DNA from 3 places in the Methylobacterium sp. E-016 genome. Region 3 is predicted to be linked to each of the others. Evidence: predicted binding sites of a transcription regulator. Region 3 holds the regulator's gene; each other region holds the start of a gene.
The links. The regulator LexA, encoded in region 3, represses DNA repair genes until DNA is damaged. The targets are predictions, from matches to a motif close to TGTTCNNNNTGTGTTCNG.
Positions count from the first base shown of each region.

Region 1 (3,768 bases), on a different contig from region 3:
CTGATCCAGAATGCCGGGCTCCCCGGCGAGGTCCGCACCGACCGGTTCGACCTCGACCTGCGCCGCCGCAACGGCCACCCGATGCCGGCGCGGCTGTATCACCGCGTCGCCTTCGGCAAGGACGGCAAGCCCGGCGCGTCGCGGACCTTCGTCATCAACCGCTCGGCCGGGGCCGAGAGCGACGAGCCGCAGCGCGCCGCCGAGGTGCGGCTCGCGCGCTTCCTCAACAACTCGCCGATCGCGATCGCGACGCTGGACCGCTCCGGCCGGATTGCGCGGGCGAACGCCTCGTTCGCGCGCCTGTTCGGCACCCTGCCGCGGCACGCGGTGGCCGATTCGGCCGCCGGCGCCGAGGAGCCGAACGTCGCCGAATCGGTGGTCGAGCGCGACCGCCCGGCGCTCGATGCAGCGCTCGCCAAGGCGGCGAGCGGGCTCTCCGAGATCGAGCCGATCGAGGTGATGCTGATGGGCAATGCCAACCGCTCGGCGCGGGTCTGGCTCAGCCCCGCCGGCGGGGAGGGCGCTCCGGGCCAGGAGCCGGAGGAGGCCGATCGCGAGCCGCTGATCCTCTACGCCCTCGACACCACGGCCCAGCGCCAGCTCGAGCAGCAGATCGCCCAGACTCAGAAGATGGACACCGTCGGCCAGCTCGCCGGCGGCATCGCGCACGACTTCAACAACGTCCTCCAGGCGATCATCGGCTACTCGGACCTGCTGCTCGCGAGCCACAAGCCGACCGATCCGGCCTTCCAGGACATCATGCAGATCAAGCAGAACGCCAACCGGGCGGCGGGCCTCGTGCGCCAGCTCCTGGCGTTCTCCCGCCGCCAGACGCTGCGCCCCGAGGTGATGAACGTCGGGGAGGCGCTCTCGGAGCTGACGCTGCTGCTGAAGCGCCTGCTCGGCGAGCGGGTCGGGCTCGACCTCAAGCACGGGCGCGACATCTGGCCGGTGAAGGCCGACGTGAACCAGTTCGAGCAGGTGATCGTGAACCTCGCGGTCAACGCCCGCGACGCGATGCCCGGCGGCGGCCGCCTGCTGATCCGCACCGCCAACGTGCTCGACCCGGGCGCCGCCGCGAAGCCCGACGGGCGCGGCGGTGCGCCGGCCGGCGACCACGTGCTGATCGAGGTGCTCGACACCGGCGAGGGCATCCCGGCTGACCTGATGGAGAAGATCTTCGAGCCGTTCTTCACCACCAAGGAGATCGGCAAGGGGACCGGCCTCGGCCTCTCGACGGTGTTCGGCATCGTCAAGCAGTCGGGCGGCACCATCGACGTGCAGTCGACCGTGGGCGAGGGCACGAGCTTCCGGATCTACCTGCCGCGCCACGAGCCGGCGGCGCTGCCCGAGCCGGCGCCGACGCCGGCGCTGCCGAGCCCGACGGCCGACGCGTCCGCTCCCGCCACCGCAGCGCAGGCGCCGGGCGAAAGCTTCGTCCTCGTCGGCGATCCGCCCGCGCCGCCGGCCCCGAAGGCGCCCCCGCGAAAACCCTCGGCCGACCATACCGGGCAGGGGGTGATCCTGCTCGTGGAGGACGAGGATCCGGTCCGCGCCGTCAACAGCCGCGCGCTGTCGGCCCGCGGCTACACCGTGCTTGAGGCCGCCTCCGGCATCGACGCGCTGCACATCGTGCGCGAGGGCGGCCACCAGATCGACCTCGTCGTCTCGGACGTGGTGATGCCGGAGATGGACGGCCCGACCCTGCTGCGCGAGATCCGCAAGCACCTGCCGGAGCTCAAGGTGATCTTCGTCTCCGGCTATGCCGAGGACGCCTTCCGCAAGAACCTGCCGGAAGGCGAGACCTTCAACTTCCTGCCCAAGCCCTTCAGCCTGAAGCAGCTCGTCGAGACGGTGAAGGCGACGATGGCCGAGCCGTGAGGCGGCGGGCAGGCGCGGAAAAGGCTCTTCGGCGAGCCGATTCTGCCCTTGCTCGATGAGAACAAAACGGGTACATCAAATGCAGGTTCCAGCGCATTGAGATGCGCGCCCAACCCCTGCATAAGGATGCCGCACGATGGCTCAGGCCGCACTGAAAGTGGTGGAAACCCCCGGCATGGTGGACAAGGACAAGGCGAAGGCGATCGACGCCGCGCTGTCCCAGATCGAGCGGGCCTTCGGCAAGGGCTCGATCATGCGGCTCGGCAAGAACGACAAGGTGGCGGAGGTCGAGACCGTCTCCACCGGGTCGCTCGGCCTCGACATCGCGCTCGGCGTCGGCGGCCTGCCGCGCGGCCGCGTCATCGAGATCTACGGGCCGGAATCGTCGGGCAAGACCACGCTCGCGCTCCACACCATCGCCGAGGCCCAGAAGAAGGGCGGCGTCTGCGCCTTCGTCGATGCCGAGCACGCCCTCGACCCGGTCTACGCGCGCAAGCTCGGCGTCCAGCTCGACGACCTGCTGATCTCGCAGCCCGACACCGGCGAGCAGGCGCTCGAGATCACCGATACGCTGGTGCGCTCCGGCGCGATCGACGTGCTGGTGGTCGATTCGGTGGCGGCGCTGACGCCGCGCGCCGAGATCGAGGGCGAGATGGGCGACAGCCAGCCCGGCCTCCAGGCCCGCCTGATGAGCCAGGCGCTGCGCAAGCTCACCGGCTCGATCTCGCGCTCGAAGTGCATGGTGATCTTCATCAACCAGATCCGGATGAAGATCGGCGTGATGTACGGCAGCCCGGAGACGACCACGGGCGGCAACGCGCTGAAGTTCTACGCCTCAGTCCGTCTCGACATCCGCCGCATCTCGACCCTCAAGGACCGGGACGAGGCGATCGGCAACCAGGTCCGCGTCAAGGTCGTGAAGAACAAGGTCGCGCCGCCGTTCAAGCAGGTCGAGTTCGACATCATGTTCGGCGAGGGCGTGTCGAAGGTCGGCGAGCTGATCGATCTCGGCGTCAAGGCCGGCATCGTCGAGAAGTCCGGCGCCTGGTTCTCCTACAACAGCCAGCGGCTCGGCCAGGGCCGCGAGAACTCCAAGGGGTTCCTGCGCGACAACCCCGAGATCGCGGGCAAGATCGAGACGTCGATCCGGCAGAATTCGGGGCTCGTCGCCGAGAAGATCCTGGAGAACGCCAAGCCGACCGAGGACGAGCTCGACGAGGGCGAGGCGTAGTCCGCACCGCCCCTCCGAAGCGGCACACCGAAACGAAGAAGCGCGCCGGCCCGGGAGGGCGGCGCGCTTCTTCGTTATGAAGCCCCGAATGGGGAATGCCGGACTGGCCGACGCCTCGGCTCAGACGGCGCGAAGGCTCACGCCGAAAAGCCGGCCGGCTCGAACAGGAAGTCGTCGATCGTCGGGATGCTCACGGAGAGCCCGGCATAGGCCGGCTTCGACAGGCGCCACGGCCGCTCGGCCCGGGCGCGGATCGCCTCCGAGGGACGCAGGCGGCGCAGCGAGCCTTCCGGCTCGACCTCCTCGACGGTGAGGAAGCCGTAGACCTGCAGCCGGGACGCGATCAGCTTGGTCTCGCGGTCGCCCGCCGCCACCGTGAGCGTCCCCGTGGCATAGACCGCATCCATCAGCGCGCGCTGCTCGGACCGGCGCCGGGCCTGGCCCTCGCCGACGCCGCCCTCGTACGGCAGAGGCCGGCCCGCGGCGGCGATCCGCCGGAAGGGGACGACGTTCTCGGCCGCACTCGAAACGCTACCCATACGCATCACCCTGACCGTCGCCACATCGCATGGTCGGGTGCGCATCGCGCCGTCCCGACGAAGCGGACGATTCGACGAATCGCTTTAATCTTCCGTGAGCGCTGTCGAAGCGGGCCG
Region 1 is NZ_JAKSYF010000201.1:13,010-16,777, forward strand. Features, by position in the region: gene cckA (cell cycle histidine kinase CckA) at 1-1,881, shown strand, start outside; gene recA (recombinase RecA) at 2,018-3,112, shown strand; gene MKK68_RS28280 (hypothetical protein) at 3,250-3,651, opposite strand.
Region 1: a site for LexA is predicted at 1,939-1,956, ahead of recA (recombinase RecA). Genes of this name have one in related genera too.

Region 2 (3,768 bases), on a different contig from region 3:
CAGGGCTTCGCCGGGCATGGTCTCGAGGGCGACCTTGCGCAGGCGCGCCACCTCCCGCGCCGGGGCGGTGGCCTCCGCGGCATCGAGCAGGGCTCCTTGCGCCGGCTCCGCCCGGGACCGGAACAGGCCCTCGTAGGTGGCCTGGTCGGCTTGGAGGGTGGCGAGGCGGCGAATCCCGGCGAGGTCGAGGCTGCCGGTGGCGAAGGCGGCGGAGGCGGCGGCACGCTCCTGGCCGGCATATTCCTTCATCGTCAGGAAGGCGGCGTAGGAGGCGGCGTGGTTGGCGATCCCGACGGGGCCGATCACGCCCGACAGGGCGCGGACCAGCCCGAGGCCTTCGCCGATCAGACCGGTATAGACGGCGGCCGCCTGGGGCGCCGTCGGCTTCAGCGCGTCGACGGCGTTGCGCTGCGCGTCCAGGCCGTCGAGCGCCTGCGCGAAGGCGTTGGCCTTGCGGGTGAAGGCGGGGCCGTAGGCCGCCGCGCCGGCCGTGACGGCGGCGGCGAGGCCCTGGCGCGCGGCGTCGGTGCGGGCGCGCTGCGCGACCAGCTCCGCCTTGAACTGCGACCCCTTCGAGGCGAGGAACAGGCTGGAGGCGCCGCGCTCGCGCTGGCCCTCGTGCGCGAAGGCGCTGATCCGCGAGGCGAGGCCGACAAGGTCCTCGACCTGGACCATCTCGGCGCGCTGCGCCATCCGGTCGGAGATCGCGACACCGGCCACCGCGGCGAAGGCGAGGCAGGGCGCCAGCGCCACCGCCACGATGCGTCCCCGCAAGGACATCGGAACACCGGTCTTCATTCGCCCACGCATCCCAAGTCTTCGCACCGCGTCGATACGGACGACTGCGCTACAACCGGTAAAGACGCCGTTGCCATCACAGGTCGATGCGCTGTTCGATCGTCGCGGGCGCGATCTTCAACGGCGGGAGCCCGTCGGCAGCGTATTCGCGGACCCGGACACCAGGACATCGGCGGGCGATGCGGACGCGTCGTCGGGGCGACCCCCGGGCACGACTTCCGGACCTGCGCGAAGATCCGCGATCCCGCCGACGGATCGGGACGCGGCGGCATGCATTCCGGACGCCCGATCAAGACGCCGCGCCCGGCGCCGCCCTATCACGAGGCGCCGAGAGCGCGCGCGGCGGGTCGGCCGCGACGACGCCGGGCGTACCCTTGGGAGGCCATCATGATCCGTACCATCCTCGCCGCGAGCCTGCTGATCGCCGGCCTCGCCGCCGCCCGGGCCCAGACCGGCGACATGTCCTGCGCCGACTATCTCAAGGCCGACGCGCAGGCGCAGGCCTCGATGAGCGCCGCCGACAAGGCGATGATCGCCGCCGACCCGCAGGCGGCCGCGATGGACGCGAAGATGCGCGCCTACTGCAAGGCCAACCCGAAGGCCTCCTCGTCCGAGGCGGCGATGAAGGCGATGCAGTAATCCCGCCGGAGCCGCGCGCCCGGCACGGGCGCGCGGTGATCCTGGTCGTCGGCCGCCCCCCGAACGGGGCCGGCGCAGCGAAAAGATGCGGGCGGCCGCAGGGCCGGACGCGTCGCGGAACAAGGGCCGAGTTGCCCACGTACGCGTTTCGTTCTAGCAGACACGCGAGCATGCCGGGCCTGCGTCCCGCCCGCCGCACCTTGCCGAAGGCTTCGGACGGACGACATGACCCGGCGCGGCGGTCGCTTTCGCGATCGCCGGATCCCGCCCGTGTCGACGCCTCGAAAGACCGCCCCCGCCATGGCCAAAGCCGTCGCCGCCAAGACGCCTGCTGGCAACAAGACGCCTGCTGCCGATAAGACGCCTGCTGCCAAGACGCCCGCCGCGAAAGCGCCGCCCGCCAGGAAGCCCGCGAAGGCGAGCCCGGCCGCGCGGGCGGTCGAGGCCGAGGCCGGTGTCGACGCGAAGCTCGAGCGCCTGTTCGACCGGGAGACGCCGGCGGAGCGCGACCGGCGGGTGATCTCGGTGCGCGGCGCCCGCGAGCACAACCTGAAGAACGTCGACCTGACGATCCCGCGCGACAAGCTCGTGGTGTTCACCGGGCTCTCGGGCTCCGGCAAGTCGTCGCTCGCCTTCGACACGATCTACGCCGAGGGCCAGCGCCGCTACGTCGAGTCGCTCTCGGCCTATGCGCGCCAGTTCCTGGAGATGATGTCCAAGCCCGACGTCGACCAGATCGACGGGCTCTCGCCGGCGATCTCGATCGAGCAGAAGACCACCTCGAAGAACCCGCGCTCCACGGTGGGGACCGTCACTGAGATCTACGACTACATGCGCCTGCTCTGGGCCCGCGTCGGCATCCCGTACTCGCCGGCCACCGGCCTGCCGATCGAGAGCCAGACCGTGCAGCAGATGGTCGACCGCGTCCTGGCGCTGCCCGAGAAGAGCCGGCTCTACCTGCTCGCGCCCGTGGTCCGCGGCCGCAAGGGCGAGTACCGCAAGGAGATCGCCGAGTTCCAGAAGAAGGGCTTCCAGCGCCTGCGGATCGACGGCGAGTACTACCCGATCGACGACGTGCCGAAGCTCGACAAGAAGCTCAAGCACGACATCGACGTGGTGGTGGACCGGATCGTGGTGCGGGCTGACATCGCGAGCCGGCTCGCCGATTCCTTCGAGACGGCGCTCGAGCTCGCCGACGGCATCGCCGACATCGAGTTCGCCGACGTGCCGGAGGGCGAGACCCGGGAGAAGATCACCCTCTCGTCGCGCTTCGCCTGCCCGGTCTCGGGGTTCACCATCGCGGAGATCGAGCCCAGGCTGTTCTCGTTCAACAACCCGTTCGGCGCCTGCCCGACCTGCGGCGGCATTGGCCACGAGATGCGGATCGACGCCGAGCTGGTGATCTCCGACGAGGCCCTGAGCCTCAAGCGCGGCGCCATCGGCCCGTGGGCGAAGTCGACCTCGCCCTATTACGGGCAGACGCTCGACGCGCTCGCCCGGCATTACAGCTTCAAGACCGACCTGGCCTGGTCGCGGCTTCCCGAGGCGGCGCGCGCGATCATCCTCTACGGCTCCGGCAAGCAGTCGATCCGCTTCGACTACGATGACGGCATGCGCAAGTACGCCGTCAACAAGCCGTTCGAGGGCGTGATCCCCAACCTCGAGCGCCGCTACAAGGAGACCGAGAGCGACGCCGCGCGCGACGAGATCTCGCGCTTCATGAGCGAGACCCCGTGCGCCGCCTGCGGCGGCAAGCGGCTGAAGATCGAGGCGCTCGCCGTCAAGGTCGCGATGGAGGATATCGGCGCGGTCACCGCGCTCTCGGTCAGCGAGGCGCACCGCTGGTTCTCGGCGCTGCCGAAGAAGCTGACGCAGAAGCAGAACGAGATCGCGGTGCGGATCCTGAAGGAGATCCGCGACCGGCTGTCGTTCCTGGTCGACGTCGGCCTCGAATACCTGACGCTGGCCCGCGGCTCGGGGACCTTGTCCGGCGGCGAGAGCCAGCGCATCCGCCTCGCCTCGCAGATCGGCTCGGGGCTCACCGGCGTGCTCTACGTGCTGGACGAGCCGTCGATCGGCCTGCACCAGCGCGACAACGAGCGCCTGCTCGGCACGCTGAAGCGCCTGCGCGACCTCGGAAACTCGGTGATCGTGGTCGAGCACGACGAGGACGCGATCCTCCAGGCCGACTACGTGGTCGACGTCGGGCCGGGCGCCGGCATCCACGGCGGCCGGATCATCGCGCAGGGCACGCCCGAGGAGGTGCTGGCCCATCCCGACTCGCTGACCGCCAAGTACCTGACCGGCGAGAAGTCGGTGCGGACCCCGACC
Region 2 is NZ_JAKSYF010000140.1:92,762-96,529, reverse strand. Features, by position in the region: gene MKK68_RS21120 (methyl-accepting chemotaxis protein) at 1-780, opposite strand, end outside; gene MKK68_RS21115 (hypothetical protein) at 1,186-1,437, shown strand; gene uvrA (excinuclease ABC subunit UvrA) at 1,738-3,768, shown strand, end outside.
Region 2: a site for LexA is predicted at 1,576-1,593, ahead of uvrA (excinuclease ABC subunit UvrA). Genes of this name have one in related genera too.

Region 3 (3,768 bases):
CCCGCCGGCACCGGCCCGGCCGCGGAGAAGGATCGCCGCCCCATGCGCAAGGTCGTCATCAGCGAGTTCATGGACGAGGCCGCGATCGCGGCGGAGCTCGCGGGGTTCGAGACGCTCTACGATCCGACCCTGGTCGACCGGCCGGACGCCCTGCGCGCGGCGCTCGCGGGCGCGTCCGGGCTGATCGTCCGCAACCGCACGCAGGTGCGCGCGGGCCTGCTCGCGGCGGCACCCGACCTCAGGGTGGTGGGCCGCCTCGGCGTCGGGCTCGACAACATCGATCTGGCCGCCTGCGCCGCCCGCGGGATCGCCGTCCATCCCGCGACCGGCGCCAACGACGGCGCGGTGGCCGAGTACGTGATCGGCACCGCGTTGCTGCTGCTGCGCGGCGCCTACGGCGCGAGCGCGCAGGTCGCCGCGGGCGCGTGGCCGCGCAACGCGCTGATGGGACGCGAGATCGCCGGCAAGCGCCTCGGCCTCGTCGGCTTCGGCGCGATCGCCCGCGAGACCGCCCGCCGTGCGGCGGCCCTCGACATGACCATCGCCGCCTTCGACCCGCACCTCGCGCCCGACGACGCCGCGTGGCGCCCGGCGCACGGCGCGGTGGCGAGCCTGGCCCTCGACGCGCTGGTCGCAACGAGCGACGTGCTCTCGCTGCACGTGCCGCTGACCGAGGCGACGCGCGACATGATCGGGCCGGCGGCGATCGCGCGGATGCGGCCGGGCGCGATCCTGATCAACGCCGCCCGCGGGGGCGTCGTGGACGAGGCCGCGGTCGCCGCGGCGCTTCGGTCCGGGCACCTCGGCGGGGCGGCGCTCGACGTGTTCGCCCGGGAGCCCGTGGACGCCGCGGGCGGCGCGGCGCTGATCGACGTGCCGAACCTCATCCTGACCCCGCACATCGCCGGCGTGACGCGGGAATCGAACGTGCGCGTCTCGGCGGTCACCGCCCGCGCCGTGCGCCGCAGCCTCGAGGGCTGAGCCCCGCAGCGCAGCGATCGAAAAGGGGCTCGGCGCGCGACGAAATTCGACGCACCGGTCGGATCGGCCGATGAGAACCCTTGCGGAACACTTGACGAACGTTTAACGTGTTCGTGTTTTGTTTCTGCGGCTCCACCTTCGTGTGGCCGCGCATTCTTGCGAGCCGCGCCGATGCTGACCCGTAAACAGCTGGATCTCCTGCGATTCATCGACGAGCGGATGCGCGAGGACGGTGTTCCGCCGTCGTTCGACGAGATGAAGGATGCCCTCGATCTCAAGTCGAAATCCGGCATCCACCGGCTGATCACCGCCCTGGAGGAGCGCGGCTTCCTGCGCCGGCTTCCGAATCGGGCTCGGGCGATCGAGGTGCTGCGCATGCCCGACGGCGCCGGCCGCTCCAGCGCGCCCGCCCCGGTGCCGGCAGCTCCCGCCGCGCCGCGCCGGTTCACCCCGAGCGTGGTCGAGGGCGGGCGCTCGAAGGCCGTGCCGCCGCGTCCTTCCACGACGCAGATGGTCGACGACAGCGGTCGCGCGGTGTCGATCCCGGTGATGGGCCGGATCGCGGCCGGCACGCCGATCTCGGCGATCCAGAACCAGAGCCACGCGATCACCATGTCGCCGGACTTCCTGGCCGGCGGCGAGCACTACGCCCTGGAGGTCCGCGGCGACTCGATGGTCGAGGCGGGCATCCTCGACGGCGACCTCGTGGTCATCCGCAAGCAGGACACCGCCAACACCGGCGACATCATCGTGGCGCTGATCGACGACGAGGAGGCGACGCTGAAGCGGCTGCGCCGTCGCGGCTCCTCGATCGCGCTCGAAGCCGCGAACCCGGCCTACGAGACCCGCGTGCTCGGGCCGGATCGGGTGCAGATCCAGGGCCGCCTGGTTAGCCTCGTGCGCCGTTACTGAAGGGTCTCGCCCGGCATCTCCGGGTTCGGGCCGTCCGCGGCCGGATCGTCGGGTGCCGGGTCGGCGTCCTCCGCCCGGGGGGGCGGTACGGCCATGCCCTGGAACGGGACGTCCTTCGGCTTGGGCTCGGCCGCGGGCGACGATCCGCCCGCTGCCGCGTCATCCGTTCCCTGGGGCGGGGGACGGACCATCGCGGGGCGCCACGGCAGCGTCCGTCCCGGCTCATGCGTGTCGGCCAGAATGAAGCCATTCGACTCGACGCGGATCGCCACGGCGCCGTGGCTGGCGAGGTAGGCGCGATCGATGACGAGGGCGGCGGCGCAGCCCGGCGGTGCGGCGAGCGCCGTGATCAGCACCGAGGCCTTGGCGCAATCCTGCGCGAAGCCGCGGCGATCCTTCAGAAGCGCCACCGCGCGCCCGTCGGCCAACCGAAGCGTGCATCCGATCCGGTCACAAACGGAACCGCCCGTCGCCTGCGCGCCCGGCCTGCCGTCGCCGTCGGCCTTCAGCCACTGCTCCAGCACGAAGTTCGACGGCCGCCCGAGGGCGACGAGGCTGCCGTCGGCGCGGCGCACCGCCGCCCCGCTGCCCTGGCGGTCGACGTAGATGTCGTAGCGGGCCGGCATCGTCGCCAAGCCGAGCCCAAGCAGCGCCGGCGGCAGGGCGAGCCAGCGTAGGCGCGAGACCGGGAGCGTCGCGAGCAGCAGCCCCGCGGCGAGGCACCCGAGCGCGGCGGTGCCGAAGGCCGGGACCACGACGTTGGCGCGCCCGAGCCCCTGGATCCAGCTGGAGATGGTCAGCATGCCGCGCACCGCCAGTCCCATCAGCCACCAGACCGGCTGGTCGAGGGCGAACGGGTAGGCGACGATGCCCAGCACCGCCGCCGGCATCACCGCGAGCGAGACCAGCGGCAGGGTGAGCGCGTTGCCGATCAGCCCGAAGGGTTGGACGGTCTGGAAGTGGTAGGTGGCGAAGGGCGCGGTCGCGACCTGCGCCACGAGCGTCGTGCCGAGGGTGCCGACCACCGTCGTCAGCGACAGCGCGATCAGCCGGCCGATCCGCCCGGCCCCGTCGCGGCGGAACATCCCTCCATCGATCAGGCGGGCGCAGGCGATGAGGCCGGCCACCGCCCCGAACGACATCTGGAAGCTCGGGCCGAGCAAGCCTTCCGGCTCGTGCGAGAGCGCGATGAGCGCGGCGAGAGCGAGGTTGCGCATGCTGAGCGCCGGGCGATCGACCAGGATCGCCCCGAGCATGATCAGGGTCATCACGAGGGAACGCTCGGCCGCGATGTCCCAGCCGGAGAAGACGCAGTAGGCGGTGACGCCGACCATCGCCAGCGCCGCGGCGATCTTCTTGATCGGCCAGGCCAGCGCCAGGAACGGCACCAGGGCGAGGCCGGCGCGGACGAGCCAGAACACGACCCCGGCGGCCAGCACCATGTGGAGCCCCGAGATCGAGACCACGTGGTAGATCCCCGCCGCCCGCAGCGTGTCGTTGGTGGCCGGCGCGATCAGCCCGCGCTTGCCGGTCACCAGGGCGGCGGCGACGGCGCCCGCCTGGCCGCCGTTGGCGTCGGTGATCCTGCGGGTCAGCGCGTTGCGGGCGTCGTCCACGGCGGCCGCGAGCCGGAGCGACCACGGCGCCGGCTCGGGCGGCGGCTTCACCGCGATCTTGCCGAGGAGCGAGCCGACCGCGCCGATCCCGCGGAAGTAGGCGTCGCGGGCGAAATCGTAGCCGCCGGGGCGGGCCGCCTCGGGGGGCGGCAGCAGGCGGGCGGTGGCGGCGATGAAGTCGCCCGGCCGCAGGGGCGGCGCCTTCTTGAACGAGACGCGCACCCGGACCGGCCGCTCGGCCGCGGCCATCGTGCCGAGG
Region 3 is NZ_JAKSYF010000072.1:68,015-71,782, reverse strand. Features, by position in the region: gene MKK68_RS07640 (NAD(P)-dependent oxidoreductase) at 43-981, shown strand; gene lexA (transcriptional repressor LexA) at 1,153-1,893, shown strand; gene MKK68_RS07630 (ComEC/Rec2 family competence protein) at 1,887-3,768, opposite strand, start outside.